One region of the Pseudomonas maumuensis genome, then DNA from elsewhere that is predicted to be linked to it. Evidence: predicted binding sites of a transcription regulator. Region 1 holds the regulator's gene; the other holds the start of a gene.
The links. Region 1 encodes sigma-54, which starts transcription at its own class of promoters, with help from an activator protein. Its sites were predicted from a motif close to ANTGGCATNNANNTTGCTNT; they were not measured.

Region 1 (4,412 bases):
AACTGCGGTAGCAGCCCGGCGGGCAGGTTGTCGATGCAGTAGTAGCCGTTGTCTTCCAGCACGTCGAGGGCGGTGCTCTTACCGGAGCCGGAGCGTCCGCTGACGATGATCAGGCGCATGTTCAGCCCTCGTTCTGCACGTCCAGAACCACCTGGTAGAGCGCTTCGTTGCTGGCGGCAGCACGCAGGCGCTTACGCACCTCCTCGCGGTCGAGCATGCTGGCGATCTGGCGCAGCAGTTCAAGGTGGGCATCAGTGGCGGCTTCCGGGACCAGCAGGACGAACAGCAGGTCGACCGGGGCGCCATCGATGGCATCGTAATCGATGGGGGCATCCAGGTGCAGCAGGGCACTCACTGGCGCGGTGCAGCCCACAAGCCGGCAGTGGGGAATGGCGATGCCATTGCCGAAACCGGTGGAGCCCAGTTTTTCCCGAGCGATGAGCTTGTCGAAGACGTCTTGCATCTCCAGCTCGGGTACTTGCTCGGCGATCAGGTTGGCGACCTTTTCCAGGGCGCGCTTCTTGCTGCCGCCCGGCACGTTCACAAGGGAACGGCCGGGGGTCAGGATGGTTTCAAGTCGGATCATGGATGAGGGGGATCAGCGGGCGGCTGCGCCTTGCAGCAGGCTTTGCTGTTTTTCCTTGTGTTTTTTCAGTTGGCGGTCGAGCTTGTCGGCCAAGGCGTCGATCGCTGCATACATGTCTTGGTGTTCGGCGTTAGCAACCACCTCACCGCCGGGAATCTGGAGTGTGGCTTCGATCTTCTGCTGAAGCTTCTCGACTTTCATGATCACCGTCACGTTGGTGATCTTGTCGAAATGACCCTCCACGCGGGCGAGCTTCTCAAGCACGTAATCGCGCAGTGGTTGGGTGACTTCTACATGCTGTCCACTGATGTTGACTTGCATACAGCTTCTCCTTTGTTGCCCGTGCATAAAGAGGCAGGTGTTGCACCTGCCACTGAAACGCTGTGGCACATCCGGGGGCTACATCAGCCGCTTGCGCTCGCTCGAAGGGGCGATCCCCAATGACTCGCGATACTTGGCGACGGTGCGACGGGCTACCTGGATGCCTTGTGCCTCCAGTAAACCAGCGATCTTGCTGTCACTCAATGGCTTTTTCTGATTTTCCGCCGCCACCAGTTTCTTGATGATCGCACGGATTGCCGTGGACGAGCATTCGCCGCCTTCGGCGGTGCTCACGTGGCTCGAGAAAAAGTATTTCAGTTCGTAGATGCCGCGCGGGGTGTGCATGTATTTCTGCGTGGTCACCCGGGAAATGGTCGATTCGTGCATGCCCACCGCTTCGGCGATGTCATGCAGGACCAGCGGCTTCATGGCCTCGTCACCATGGTCGAGGAAGCCACGCTGATGCTCGACGATTTGCGTCGCCACTTTCATCAGCGTCTCGTTGCGGCTCTGCAGGCTCTTGATGAACCAGCGCGCTTCCTGCAGCTGGTTGCGCATGAAGGTGTTGTCGGCGCTGGTGTCGGCACGGCGGACGAAGCCGGCGTACTGCGGGTTGACGCGCAGGCGCGGCACGGCCTCTTGATTGAGCTCGACTAGCCAGCGCTCGCTGTCCTTGCGCACGATGACATCGGGCACGACGTATTCGGGTTCGCTGGACTCGATCTGCGAACCTGGGCGCGGGTTGAGGCTCTGCACCAGTTCGATGACCTGGCGCAGCTCGTCTTCCTTGAGCTTCATGCGGCGCATCAGCTGGCTGTAGTCGCGGCTGCCGAGCAGGTCGATGAAGTCGGTGACCAGGCGCTGTGCCTCGCTCATCCAGGGTGTCGAGGCCGGCAGCTGGCGCAGTTGCAGCAGCAGGCATTCGCCGAGGGTGCGGGCGCCAATGCCGGCAGGCTCGAACTGCTGGATGCGATGCAGGACTGCTTCGACTTCGTCCAGCTCGATATCGAGCTCCGGATCGAAGCCTGCGCAGATTTCTTCGAGGGTGTCTTCCAGGTAGCCCTGGGCGTTGATGCTGTCGATCAGGGTGACGGCGATCAGGCGGTCGGTGTCGGACATCGGCGCCAGGTTCAGTTGCCACAGCAGGTGGCTTTGCAGGCTCTCGCCCACCGACGTACGGGTGGTGAAGTCCCATTCGTCGTCATCGTTGCTGGGCAGGCTGCTGGCGCTGGTCTGGTAGATGTCTTCCCAGGCGGTGTCGACCGGCAACTCGTTGGGGATCCGCTCGGCCCACTCGCCGTCCTCCAGGTTCTCCGCAGTGCTGCTGGAGGTTTCCTGGAAGCTGTTGTCCTGGACTTCGGCGACCGGTTTGTTCTCGGCGTTGTCCGCCATGGGGTCGCTGTTGTCGAAGTCTTCGCCGTCTTCCTGACGTTCGAGCATCGGGTTGGACTCCAGCGCTTCCTGGATTTCCTGCTGGAGGTCCAGGGTGGAGAGCTGAAGCAGGCGGATGGCCTGTTGCAACTGAGGAGTCATCGTCAGTTGCTGGCCCATTTTTAGGACGAGCGATGGTTTCATGGCTGGGGCTTAATACCTTGTTGCCGGCGCGCATGCGCCATCCACTACACGTAGGGCGCTTGGGCGCCGACTTTAAGCAAGTTATATGCCTGAAATTGCAGCGTTTGCCTAGAGCACTGTAACAACTTAAGCCCCGATCAGGCGCATTCGCCAGTGCTCCGGGCAGGCCTGCGGTCAGAGTCGGAACTCGTGCCCCAGGTAAACTTCCTTGACCAACTGGTTGGCCAGGATGGTCTCGGCATCGCCTTCGGCGATCAGCTGGCCATCGTTGACGATGTAGGCCGTCTCGCAGATGTCCAGGGTCTCGCGAACGTTGTGGTCGGTGATCAGTACGCCGATGCCCTTGTTCTTGAGGTGGTGGATGATCTGCTTGATGTCGCCGACGGAAATCGGGTCGACACCGGCGAACGGTTCGTCCAGCAGGATGAACTTGGGTGCGGTGGCCAGGGCGCGGGCAATCTCGACCCGGCGACGTTCGCCACCGGACAGGCTCATGCCCAGGTTGTCGCGGATGTGGCTGATGTGGAATTCCTGCAGTAGGCTTTCCAGCTCTTTGCGCCGGCCTTCGCGGTCGAGGTCCTTGCGGGTCTCGAGGATGGCCATGATGTTGTCGGCCACCGACAGCTTGCGGAAGATCGAGGCTTCCTGCGGCAGGTAGCCGATACCGGCCTGGGCACGCCCGTGCATCGGCTGGTGGCTGACGTCGAGGCTGTCGATCAGCACACGGCCCTGGTCGGCCTGGACCAGGCCGACGATCATGTAGAAGCAGGTGGTCTTGCCGGCGCCGTTGGGGCCGAGCAGGCCGACGATCTGGCCGCTGTCGATGGACAGGCTGACGTCGCGCACGACTTGCCTGCCCTTGTAGCTCTTGGCCAGGTGCTGGGCTTTGAGGGTTGCCATTTACTCGGCCTTTTTCTTCGGTTGAATGACCATGTCGATACGCTGACGCGGTGCAGTCACGTTGCCACCGCGCCCGGCGGTAGCCACCTGGGTCTTGGTGTTGTAGACGATCTTCTCGCCTTCGGTGGTGTTGCCTTCGTTCTCGACCTTGGCGCGGTCGGTGAGGATCACCACGTCTTTCTGCGCCTGGTACTGGATGGTCACGGCCCAGCCTTTCATCTTGTCGGGCTTGGCGGCGCTCTGCTGCTGCTCGAAGTAGGCCAGGTTGCCCACCGAGGTGACCACGTCGATATCGCCGTTGGCGGCGCGGGTCATGGTCACGGTGTTGCCTTTGATCATCATCGAACCCTGGGTGATGATCACATCGCCCGTGTAGGTGGCGACGCCCTGCTTGTCGTCCAGGTGGGCGTTGTCCGCCTGGATGCGGATCGGCTGGTCACGGTCGTTCGGCAGGGCGAAGGCGCTCGCGCTTCCCAGTGCTACGCCCAGGCTGAGCAGAAGGGGGATGGTTTTAACGAGCCTCATACTGTCCTCTTACGTTAGAGAGCAGGTCCATCCTGCCTTCTTTCAAATACGCTTTCATTCCTTTGCCCGTAGTCGTGCCACCGGCGCCGTCGATTCTAACGGCTTGCTCGGTCTGCGCATATTGCTTCTGCGGGAACACGGTCATGCGTGTGCTGGTGATGATGGTTTCGCGTTGCTTCTCGTCAGTGCGTGCCACACGCACGTCGTCGATCAACTCGACCTCGGTGCCGTCCGGATTGACCTCGGCGCGCTTGCTCTGCACATGCCAGGGGTATTCGGTGCCACGGTACATATGCAGGTCGGGGGTGGTCACCAGGGTGACCTCGCTGGCCTTGAGGTGCTCGACCTTGGCGGCGGTCATCTCGTACTGCAGCTTGCCGTCGGGCAGGAACTGCAGGCTGTGGGCGTTGATCGCGTAGTAGTCGATGGCGCTCTGGTCGACCTGGGCCTGGGGCTGTTCGAGGAAGCTTTCCGGGCTGATGTTCCAGTAGCCTACCGCAACCAG
Region 2 (4,412 bases), 590 kb from region 1:
AGCAGGCGCGGATTGACCTGCCAGCCGTAGCCGCCGACCAGGTTCAGGCCTAGCAGGTTGCTGTCGTAGTCGGACTTGGCGCGGGTGCCGGCGATTTCGCGCTTGCCTTCGTTGTCGTTGAGGCCATAGGTGAGGCTGACATCGACGAAGTAGTTGTCCAGGGTGTAGCTGCCATACAGCGAGAACGCATGGCTTTGCACCTGGGTCTTGTTGCCGCGCTTACCGTTGACGTCGGTGTCGATGAAACTGTAGGCCGTACCGAGGCTGAGCTGGTCGTTCAGCTGGCCGTCGGCGCCGATCGCCATGCCCCGGCTGTGGGCGTTGTAGCCGGCAATGCCGTCGCGTCGCTGCTGGCTGGCATCGCTGTACAGCGACTGCATCCATACCCTTGGCGCGTGGGAGGGTGCGCTGGCGGTGTGGGTACGCAAGCCGTAGGCGCGACCATCGATGGCGTTGCCGATCAGGCGTTGGCTGGCGAGGGCGGCCTGTCGCGCGCCATCGCTGACCTCGGGTGCCAACTGCTCGGCGAGCCTGGCCAGTTGCGCCTCGTCGGCGCGGGCGGCGGCAAGGAACAAGGGGTCCTGATTGCTCAGGCGTGCCAGCAAACCTGCCTGGGAGAGGCTACGCAGCGCCTGTTGCGCATTGCCGTTACCGCCTTGGGCGGTGACGATCTGATCGAGCGCTTCGGTGGGCTTGGTGCTGACGGTGGCGTAGACCTTGTTGTCCTCGAGGGTGCTGCTCGTGACATTCAGCAGCGCCGAGGTGCTGACGACCTTGGGTGTGCCGCTGGCGTCGAGCACATTCACCCGACCGGCTTCGAGCAGCAGGTAGCGCGTGCCGCCTGCCTGGAAATCATCGCCTTCCGGGGTCAGGGCGATCCTGGCGTTCTGGCCGAACTCGGTGATGCCGCTGACCTTGACGATGGCCTCGTTGGGGGCGGTCATCTCGGAGAGCAGCATACCCAGTGCCGAGTTGTCGGCCACGCGCAGGTTGCCGTCGATGCGGGTGTGGTCGGAGTCGAAGTGAAGCGTGACGGGAGGATCGCCGGCGCTGCCGACATCGAGCCAGCCGTCGTTCACCAGGCGGATATCGGCGCTGCCGCGGTTGATGACGGTGGTGCCGTAGGTGCTGTCGCCCTCGACTTCGATGTTGGCGATTCCGGTGAGGGTGCCGTAGATCTCGCTGCCTTCGCGCAGGATCAGCTCGACCGGGTGACTGCTTGCGCTGGCATCGATGGCGACGTCGGCCCAGAGGCTGCCGCTGTTGAAGATGTTCACGTCGCCATTGGCCTTCTGCCAAGGCTGCATGCCTGGGCCATCGAGGGCGACGTTGCCGATTCTGATGGCAGTGCCACTGGTGGTGATCCGGCCGGTGTTGATGATGTGCCGTCCGAGCGTGTCGGTCAGGGTCGCGCCATCGAGCACGATGCCCTCGGCGCCGGCAAAGATCTCGCCGTGGTTCTCGATGCCGGCAAGCACGGCGCCGATCGCGCGGCTGTCGGGGCTGGACGTGGCCAGGATGCCGATAGCGTTGCTGCTGGTCGCGCGGATGAGGCCGCGGTTGATGACCTTGCCCTCCAGGTTGGCGCCGGCCACGTTGATGGCGCGCGCTTCAGGCGAGGAAGCCTCGATGAGCGCCCCCTCGGCATTGAGTACATCGCCCCTGACTAGCGTGGTGCCGGTGTTGGGGGAGGCCAGGTCAATACCGTAGTTCTGCACGCCGCTGACAGCGAAGACGCCGGTGGTGGACTTGAGCTGGCCCAGGTTGCGCAGGTCGCCGTCGACGGTGCTGGCCCGCAGGCGCAGGGCGGCACCGCCGAGGCTGGTGGTCTTGACATTGCCGGTGTTGGTCAGTTGGCCGCCGAGGCTGCTGCTGGCTATATGGATGCCATCGGTCTGATGCGTGCTGTCGCTGAAAGTCCGGTCGTTGTCATTGATGGCGCTGGCGAGGGACAGGTCACCCATGACCCTGCTGTCGGACAGGTGAATGGCGTTCCTGTCCCGCCCGGTGAAGCTGCCGGAAATAGTCAGGTCGTCGTTGATGAGCTGATGTTCACGGCGCAACCCGCTGTCGTCCAGTGTGATGGTCTGGGCCAGGGAGGGTAGAGGGGCGGCGCTTATGGCGAGGGTGATGAGCGTTTTGCGGACGGTTGGCAAAGCCACGGTTTCTATCCTTGGAAAACATTGAAAAATCAACGCGCATCCATGCGTGGTTGGAAACCATGGGCTCTCCGATAGTGGCTTCGTGCCACGGCACTGCGCGGGGCGCGAATGCTACCTGTAATGCTGGCCAATGGACACGTCTGCTTGACGTCAATTTTTTGTTTTGCCGCTTTTGCCGCCTGCCAATTGCCGCTCGCCGCGTTCGAAGCGGAAGCACTTTGCCGCTTTTCTGGCATTGCCATCTGCCGTATGGCCAGCAACCTCCACTGTTTGCGGGTGCTGCGAGGGTTGGCACAGCCCTTGCTAAAGCTAAGCCAACGAAACTCTGGTCAACCTCTGAAGGTTCCCCGATATGAGCATCAGCTTCGACAAGGCGCTCGGCATCCACGAAAAGGCATTGGGCTTCCGCGCCCAGCGCGCCGAAGTACTGGCCAACAACATCGCCAACGCCGACACGCCCAACTACAAGGCGCGCGACATGGACTTCTCGTCCGTGCTCGCCGCCGAGTCCGACAAGCAGCAGAACGGCCGCATCGCCCTGGATCGTACCAACAGCCGCCACATCGAGGCCGAGGGCCTGGCGATGATGGACGACACCCTGAAGTACCGCACGCCGATGCAGCCGTCGATCGACCAGAACACCGTGGACGCGCAGATCGAGCAATCGAACTACACGGAAAACGCGGTTGGCTTCCAGGCCAGCTTCACCCTGCTCAACAGTAAATTCAAAGGGCTGGTATCGGCCCTGCGCGGAGAGTGACCATGTCCCTTGCCAGTGTCTTCAATATCGCCGGTAGCGGCATGAGTGCGCAGAACACGCGCCTGAACACCGTTGCCTCGAACATCGCCAACGCCGAGACCGTCTCGTCGAGCATCGACCAGACCTACCGCGCCCGTCATCCGGTGTTCGCCACCACCTTCCAGCAGGCTCAGGGTGGCGCCGGCCAGTCGCTGTTCGAAGATCAGGGCGAAGCGGGCCAGGGTGTGCAGGTCAAGGGCATCATCGAGGATCAGAGCAACCTCGAGGCCCGTTACGAGCCAAACCACCCGGCGGCGAACAAGGACGGCTACGTCTACTACCCGAACGTCAACGTGGTCGAGGAGATGGCTGACATGATCTCCGCCAGTCGTGCGTTCCAGACTAACGCCGAGCTGATGAACACCGCCAAGAACATGATGCAGAAAGTGCTGACCCTGGGTCAGTAAGCAGAGAGCCTAAATGACTACCACCAATACCGATAACAAGGTCGGCAGCGGCTATCTGGAGTCCCTGCAGAAGCCCAACAACAAGAACAACGCCAGCACCGGTCAGGCCGGCAGCGCGTTGGGCAAGGATGCGTTCTTGCAGTTGCTGGTCACGCAGATGAAGAACCAGAACCCGCTCGACCCGCAGGACAACGGCGAGTTCGTTGCGCAATTGGCGCAGTTCAGCAGCCTCGAAGGTATCCAGTCGCTGAAGGAGTCGGTCGACGGCATCCTCACCGGCATTGGTTCGTCCCAGGCGCTGCAGGCCACCTCGCTGGTCGGTCGTTCGGTGATCGTGGCGACCGACAAGGCGGTGGTCGATACCACCAAGAGCTTCAATGGCCAGGTCGTGGTGCCGTCGAACATCACCGAAGGCAAGGTCACCATCAAGGACAAGGACGGCAACGTGGTCAAGACCATCGAGCTGGGTGCGCAGAAGGCTGGCACCGCTGACTTCATCTGGGATGGCACCAACGACAAAGGCGAGAAGGTCGACCCAGGCACCTACACCTTCAGCGCCGAAACCAAGGTCGACGGCAAGGCCAAGACGCTGGCCACGTTGCTGCCGGCCAAGGTCAACAGTGTCAGCTTCCAGAATGGCAGCGAGATGATGCTCGACCTCGCCGGTATCGGCAAAGTCGGCATCTCCAAAGTCACCACCATCGGAATTTAACGCCGCAGAATCGGCACAAGGAGCGAGTACATGTCTTTCAATATCGGCCTTAGCGGTCTCTATGCGGCGAACAAGGCACTGAACGTTACCGGCAACAACATTGCCAACGTTGCCACCAGTGGTTTCAAGGCTTCGCGCGCCGAGTTCGGCGACCAGTATTCGCAGTCCATCCGTGGTACTGCGGGCGGCAAGACTCAGGTGGGCAGCGGCGTGAAGACCATGGCGGTCTCGCAGATGTTCAACCCGGGCAACATCAATGGCACCGGCCAGGCGCTGGACATGGCCATCGACGGCAACGGCTTCTTCGCCCTGAACGACAACGGCTCGCGCAT

Region 2: a site for sigma-54 is predicted at 2,450-2,469, ahead of flgB (flagellar basal body rod protein FlgB). Genes of this name have one in related genera too.

Annotation. Positions count from the first base shown of each region.
Region 1 is NZ_CP077077.1:1,134,221-1,138,632, forward strand. It holds gene rapZ (RNase adapter RapZ) at 1-119, opposite strand, end outside; gene ptsN (PTS IIA-like nitrogen regulatory protein PtsN) at 122-586, opposite strand; gene hpf (ribosome hibernation-promoting factor, HPF/YfiA family) at 599-907, opposite strand; gene KSS90_RS05290 (RNA polymerase factor sigma-54) at 986-2,482, opposite strand; gene lptB (LPS export ABC transporter ATP-binding protein) at 2,657-3,382, opposite strand; gene lptA (lipopolysaccharide transport periplasmic protein LptA) at 3,383-3,907, opposite strand; gene lptC (LPS export ABC transporter periplasmic protein LptC) at 3,894-4,412, opposite strand, start outside.
Region 2 is NZ_CP077077.1:1,721,418-1,725,829, forward strand. It holds gene KSS90_RS07955 (autotransporter family protein) at 1-2,162, opposite strand, end outside; gene flgB (flagellar basal body rod protein FlgB) at 2,515-2,922, shown strand; gene flgC (flagellar basal body rod protein FlgC) at 2,925-3,368, shown strand; gene flgD (flagellar hook assembly protein FlgD) at 3,382-4,080, shown strand; gene flgE (flagellar hook protein FlgE) at 4,111-4,412, shown strand, end outside.